2 regions of the Dactylosporangium sp. CA-139114 genome follow, and region 2 is predicted to be linked to the other one. Evidence: predicted binding sites of a transcription regulator. Region 2 holds the regulator's gene; the other holds the start of a gene.
The links. Region 2 encodes HrcA, which represses chaperone genes, less so after heat shock. Its sites were predicted from a motif close to GGTTNGCACNCTCNNNNNGAGNGTGCNAACC; they were not measured.

Region 1 (3,407 bases), 600 kb from region 2:
CGCCGATGTTCCTGTCCCGCAGCGCCGCGCGCAGCTTCTTGAGCGCGATCGGCAGGGTCTCGGTCACCGCATAGCACTTGGCGAATGCTGTGGGGATGGGGGAGGTAGTGGTGATGTAGGCGATGGACTCGTCCAGCAGGGTGCCGTCCAGCGTCTCGGCCAGCTCCGCGATCAGGTGCGAGCGCACCACGGCGCCGTCGGGGTCGTAGAGGTACGAGCCGATGGGCCCGACCGGGGCCTTGCGGTCCCCGGTGCCCGTGATGTGCGCGACTTGCCCGTCCCGCAGGAGTGTCGCCCGCCGGGGGACCTCGGCCAGCGGTCCGCACCAGGCCGCCGCCTCGACCACGTCCCCGTCGACCGACACCCACTCACCCTCCGCGCCCTCCGGCAGCAGCGCGTGATCGATCCCCGGCGCGAGCTTGAGCACCGTGTGCGGGACCCGGGCCGGCAGCGCGGTGACGAAGTCCCACGGCGGCGAGTACGCCCGCGGGTCGAACACCCGCCGCCCGCCCGACGTGCGCCGGGCCGGGTCGCAGAACACCGCCTCGATCGCGGCCAGCGGCGTCTCGGTCGCGTCGCGCGCCTCGACGAGGACCCGGTCGGCGAGGCCGAGCGCCCGGACGTTGGCGCGGGCGACCTCGGCCGTGGCGGGGTCGGCTTCCACGGCCAGCACGCGCATCCCGGCCCGCGCGAACGCGATCGTGTCCGCGCCGATCCCGCAGCCCAGGTCGGCCACCCGGGTCACGCCGGCCGCGGCGAGCCGTTCGGCCCTTCTCCGCGCGACCGTGGCCCGGGTCGCCTGCTCCAGTCCGGCGCGGGTGAAGAACATGACGGCGGCATCGGTACCGAACTTCGCCGCCGCCCTGCGCCGCAGCGCGACCTGGGTCAGCGCCGCCGCGGCGAGCTCGGGCGGCAGACCCCGCGCGCGCAGGGCGGAGGCCGCGGCCAGCGGATCGCCGTCGTGCAGCTGCGACGCGGCCGCCAGCGCGTCCCGCCCGGCCGCCGTGAACAGGGGCTGCACATCCTCGGGGCGCACGTGATCCTTCAAAGTCCGGGGTGATTTCGTGGCGTGTTTGGCACTCTAGTTGACGGAGTGCTAGCGACCGGCATAACCTCCGAGTTAGCACTCTCCTATGGAGGGTGCCAGACATACCCGGCCGGGGCCGGCACCCGCGACGACGGCTTCACCGGGCACTCGATTAGCAAGCTCGATACCCCAGGAGGGTATGCCCGTGACTACCGCGACGCAGGTTGCGATCAAGCCGCTCGAGGACCGCATCCTGGTCCAGGCCAACGAGGCTGAGACGACGACCGCCTCGGGCATCGTCATTCCGGACACCGCGAAGGAGAAGCCCCAGGAGGGCACCGTCATCGCGGTGGGCCCGGGTCGCATCGACGACAAGGGCAACCGGGTGCCGATCGACGTCAAGGTCGGCGACACCGTCATCTACTCGAAGTACGGCGGCACCGAGGTCAAGTACGCCGGCTCGGAGTACCTCGTGCTCTCGGCCCGCGACGTCCTCGCCGTCATCGAGAAGTGACCGTTTTTCACTAGAAGCAGTGGCCACCGCCCCGGACCCGTGCGAACAGGCGCGGGGCAGCCGGGGCGGTGTCGCTTTGAAGGGAATCCACACGCATGGCGAAGATCCTGAGCTTCTCCGACGAGGCGCGCCACCTTCTGGAGCACGGCGTCAACCACCTGGCCGACACGGTCAAGGTCACGCTCGGCCCCCGCGGGCGCAACGTCGTCCTGGACAAGAAGTTCGGCGCCCCGACCATCACCAACGACGGCGTGACGATCGCCAAGGAGATCGAGCTCGCCAACCCCTACGAGAACCTCGGTGCGCAGCTGGTCAAAGAGGTTGCCACCAAGACCAACGACGTCGCGGGTGACGGCACCACCACCGCGACCGTCCTGGCCCAGGCGCTCGTCCGCGAGGGCCTGCGCAACGTGGCCGCCGGCGCCAACCCGGCCGGCGTGAAGCGCGGCATCGACCAGGCCGCCGCCACGATCGTCCAGACCCTCAAGGACAAGGCCACCCCGGTCGAGAGCCACACCGAGATCGCGCAGGTCGCCACCATCTCCGCCCAGGACGCCACCATCGGCGACCTGATCGCCTCGGCCATGGAGCGCGTCGGCCGCGACGGGGTCATCACGGTGGAGGAGGGCTCGATGCTGACCACCGAGCTCGAGGTCACCGAGGGCATGCAGTTCGACAAGGGCTTCGTCTCCCCGCACTTCGTCACCGACGGCGAGGCGCAGGAGGCGGTCCTCGAGGACGCCTACGTCCTCATCACCACGCAGAAGATCTCCGCCATCGAGGAGCTCCTGCCGCTGCTGGAGAAGATCGTCCAGACCAGCAAGCCGCTGCTGATCATCGCCGAGGACGTCGAGGGCCAGGCCCTGTCGACCCTCGTGGTGAACGCCATCCGCAAGACCTTCAAGGTCGTCGCGGTCAAGGCCCCCGGCTTCGGCGAGCGCCGCAAGGCCATGCTGCAGGACATCGCGATCCTGACCGGCGCCGAGCTCGTCGCGCCCGAGCTGGGCTACAAGCTCGAGAACACGGGTCTCGAGCAGCTCGGCACCGCCCGCCGCGTGGTGGTCACCAAGGACCAGACCACGATCGTGGACGGCGGCGGAGACAAGTCCGAGGTCGCCGCCCGCGTCGAGCAGCTCCGCAAGGAGGTCGAGGCCTCCGACAGCGACTGGGACAAGGAGAAGCTGAACGAGCGCATCGCCAAGCTCTCCGGCGGCGTCGCGGTCATCAAGGCCGGCGCCGCGACCGAGATCGAGATGAAGGAGCGCAAGCACCGCATCGAGGACGCCATCTCGGCGACCAAGGCCGCGGTGCAGGAGGGCATCGTCCCCGGCGGCGGCGCGGCCCTCGCCCAGGTCGCCTCGGTCCTCGACGGCGACCTCGGCCTGACCGGCGACGAGAAGGTCGGCGTCGCGATCGTCCGCAAGGCTCTCGTGGAGCCGCTGCGGTGGATCGCCCAGAACGCGGGCTTCGACGGCTACGTCGTGGTCGGCAAGGTCCAGGCCCTCGACTTCGGCCAGGGCCTCGACGCGGCCACGGGCGAGTACGTCGACCTGGTCAAGTCCGGCATCGTCGACCCGGTGAAGGTGACCCACAGCGCGGTGGCCAACGCCGCGTCGATCGCGGGTCTGCTGCTCACCACCGAGAGCCTGATCGTGGAGAAGCCGGAGGCGGCCGAGCCGGCTGCCGCTGGCCACGGCCACGGGCACGGTCACGGGCACTCGCACGGGCCGGGCTTCTGACCGGTTCCCGCACCGCACGTTCGACGAGCCCCGGGTTTCGGCCCGGGGCTCGTCGCTGTCCGGGCCTCGGCACGGCCGGCTCAGGGAAAGATTAGGGACCCATTACGCGGCTGGTGGTGTGCGGATG
Region 2 (3,407 bases):
ATGGCCGCCCGGATGCGCCGCGGGGAGCTGCCGTACCCCGACGACGACGTGGCCGCGGACCGCTACCTCGCCGCCGACGAGGCGCTGCACGCCGCGGGCTTCACGTGGTACGAGGTCTCGAACTGGTCGAAGGACTCGCCGTGCCGGCACAACGAGCTGTACTGGCGCGGCGGGGACTGGTGGGGGCTCGGGCCGGGCGCGCACAGCCACGTCGGCGGGGTGCGCTGGTGGAACGTGAAGCACCCGCACACCTATGCCGCGCGGCTCGCGGACGCCGCGTCGCCGGGGCAGGCCCGGGAGGTCCTGACGCCGGACGAGCGGCACCTGGAGGACGTGCTGCTGCGCATCCGGCTCGCGGACGGCCTGCCGCTGGAGGTGCTCGACGCCGCCGGGCTCGCGGGGGCGCGCGAGTGCCTCGCCGACGGGCAGCTGGACCCGGACGCGTTCGCGGCGGGCCGCGCGGTGCTCACGCTGCGTGGACGTCTGCTGGCCGACGGCGTGGCCCGGGCGCTGACGTAAGCAGGGGCGGCCCGATGGGCCGCCCCTGCTGGAAAGCCGGGTCCTACTTGAGGAAGCGGAACGTCATCGGGTAGCGGTACAGCTCCCCGTTGTTCGCCTTCATGCCACCGAGGATGGCGAAGACGATGATGACGATCCACACCAGGAAGGGCAGGAAGAACAGGATCCCGAACGAGCAGATCGAGATGACCACCGCCACGATCATGGCGATGCCCCAGGTGATCTGGAAGTTCAGGGCCTCGTTCGCGTGGGCCTTGACGGTCGGCGACTCGTTGCCCTTCGCCAGGAGCGCGACGAGCGGGGCGATGAAGCCGACGACGAGTCCCCCGAAGTGGGCGATGAGCGCCCACGTCTTCTCGTCGCTGTTGGCGTAGCCGGCCGGCGCGCCGGGCTGCCCGTAGGCTCCGGGCTGCTGGTATCCGGGCTGCTGGTATCCACCGGGCTGCTGGTATCCGCCCGGCTGCTGATAGCCGCCGGACTGCTGCTGGTAGCCGGGCTGCTGGTAACCCGGCTGCTGGTAGCCGGACTGGTCATACCCGGCGCCCGAGGTGGGCGGGGTGCCATAGGCCCCGCCGCCGCTCGACGGCGGCGGAGCGTAGCCACCACCCGACACGGGCGGCTGGGGCGGGTACCCGGAGTTGGGGTCCGACGGCATGCCGTATTCCCCGGGGCGAGGTGGTTCACTCATGGGGCCACGGTAGGTGCACCGATCAAGTGGCGCCAGCGACACGACATGACGTCTTTTGGACAAGTTTTACCCAGTACAGCGGCCGTACCGTCTATCGTGCGCCAAACGATCATCGCGTGCCCCCGCGCGACTGACGTAGACTGGCACTCACCAGTTGGGAGTGCCAGTCCTCAAGGAGGTGTCATGGGCCTTGACGAGCGGAAGCTCGAAGTGCTTCGTGCCATCGTCGAGGACTACGTCGCCACCCAGGAACCGGTCGGGAGCAAGTCGCTCGTCGAACGGCACAACCTGCGGGTATCCCCGGCGACCGTCCGCAACGACATGGCGGTGCTGGAGGAGGAGGGATATATCCGACAGCCGCACACCAGTGCGGGCCGGGTGCCCACCGACGCCGGCTACCGCCTCTTCGTCGACAAGCTCTCCCGGGTCAAGCCGCTGAGCCAGGCCGAGCGCCGGGCCATCGAGCGGTTCCTGATCGGGGCGGTCGACCTCGACGACGTGGTCCACCGCACCGTGCGGCTGCTCGCGCAGCTCACCCGGCAGGTGGCCGTGGTGCAGTATCCCAGCCTGTCGCGGGCGAGCGTGCGGCACTTCGAGCTCGTGCCGATCTCCACCACACGGCTCATGGTGGTGATGATCGCCGAGACCGGCCGTGTCGAGCAGCGCCTGGTCGACCTCCCGGGGCCGATCCTGGCCGACGACGTCACCGAGCTGCGCCGCCTGATCAACGAGAAGCTCGTCGGCAAGCGGCTGGCGGAGACGCCTCCGCTCGTGGTCGCGCTCGTCGAGGAGACCGCGCCGAGTCTGCGGCCGCCGATGACGGCGCTGTCCACCGTCCTGCTGGAGACGCTGGTCGAGCGGTCCGAGGAGCGCATCGCGCTCGCCGGCACCGCCAACCTGGCCCGCGGCGGCCTGCTGGACTTCCAGGGCTCGCTGCGCCCGATCCTCGAGGCGCTCGAGGAGGAGGTCATTCTGCTCAAGCTCTTCGGCGAGGTCGAGCCCAGCATGACCCGGGTGCGCATCGGCGACGAGAACGAGATCGAGGACCTGCGGACCGCGTCGATCGTGGCCACCGGCTACGGACCCGGCACCATGGTGGTGGGCGGGATGGGCGTGCTCGGCCCGACCCGCATGGACTACCCCGCGAACATCGCGACCGTGCGGGCCGTGGCACGCTACGTCGGCGACCTGCTGGCACAGAGTTGACATCTATCTCAGGGGCATAGGACTCAGTGGCGAAGGACTATTACGGGATTCTCGGCGTCAAGCGGGACTCCACACCCGATGAGATCAAGCGGGCCTACCGGCGGTTGGCCCGCGAGTTCCACCCGGACGTCAATCCCGACCCGGCGGCGCAGGAGAAGTTCAAGGAGATCAACGCGGCCTACGAGGTCCTGTCCGACCCGCGCAAGCGGGAGATGGTCGACCTCGGCGGCGACCCGCTCGCGCCCAGCGGCGGCGGGGGCGGCCCCGCCGGCGGCGCGTTCGTCGGCTTCCAGGACATCATGGACGCGTTCTTCGGCACCCAGTCCGCCCGCGGGCCCCGCCCGCGCGTGCGCCCGGGCGCCGACGCGATCCTGCGCCTCGACCTCGACCTGCACGAGACCGCGTTCGGCGTCGAGGCCCCGATCCAGGTCGACACCGCGGTCGTCTGCGGCACCTGCCAGGGCGCCGGCACCGCGGCGGGCACCCACCCGCAGACCTGCGAGATCTGCCAGGGGCGCGGCGAGGTCCAGTCGGTCCAGCGCACCTTCCTCGGCCAGGTCGTCTCGGCCCGCCCCTGCTCGGCCTGCCAGGGCTTCGGCACCGTGATCCCGCACCCGTGCGCGACCTGCGGCGGCGACGGCCGGGTCCGCACCCGCCGCTCGCTCACCGTCAAGATCCCGTCGGGCGTCGAGGACGGCATGCGCATCCGCCTCGCCCAGCAGGGCGAGGTCGGCCCCGGCGGCGGCCCGCCCGGAGACCTCTACGTCGAGATCCACGAGCGCCCCCACGACGTGTACTCGCGCAAGGACGACGACCTGCACTGCCGCGTCACCGTGCCGATGACCGCCGCGGCGCTCGGCACCCGGCTGACCATCAAGACCCTCGACGGCGAGGAGACGGTCGACGTGAAGGCCGGCACCCAGCCGACCTCCACGCTGCGCATCCGCGGCAAGGGCGTGCCCCACCTGCGCGGCGCGGGCCGCGGCGATCTCTA

Region 1: a site for HrcA is predicted at 1,119-1,149, ahead of groES (co-chaperone GroES). Genes of this name have one in related genera too.

Annotation. Positions count from the first base shown of each region.
Region 1 covers NZ_CP192080.1:9,496,471-9,499,877, reverse strand. The annotation lists gene ACQP2P_RS42600 (class I SAM-dependent methyltransferase) at 1-1,036, opposite strand, end outside; gene groES (co-chaperone GroES) at 1,227-1,541, shown strand; gene groL (chaperonin GroEL) at 1,637-3,280, shown strand.
Region 2 covers NZ_CP192080.1:8,892,357-8,895,763, reverse strand. The annotation lists gene hemW (radical SAM family heme chaperone HemW) at 1-519, shown strand, start outside; gene ACQP2P_RS39875 (DUF4870 domain-containing protein) at 563-1,207, opposite strand; gene hrcA (heat-inducible transcriptional repressor HrcA) at 1,391-2,413, shown strand; gene dnaJ (molecular chaperone DnaJ) at 2,440-3,407, shown strand, end outside.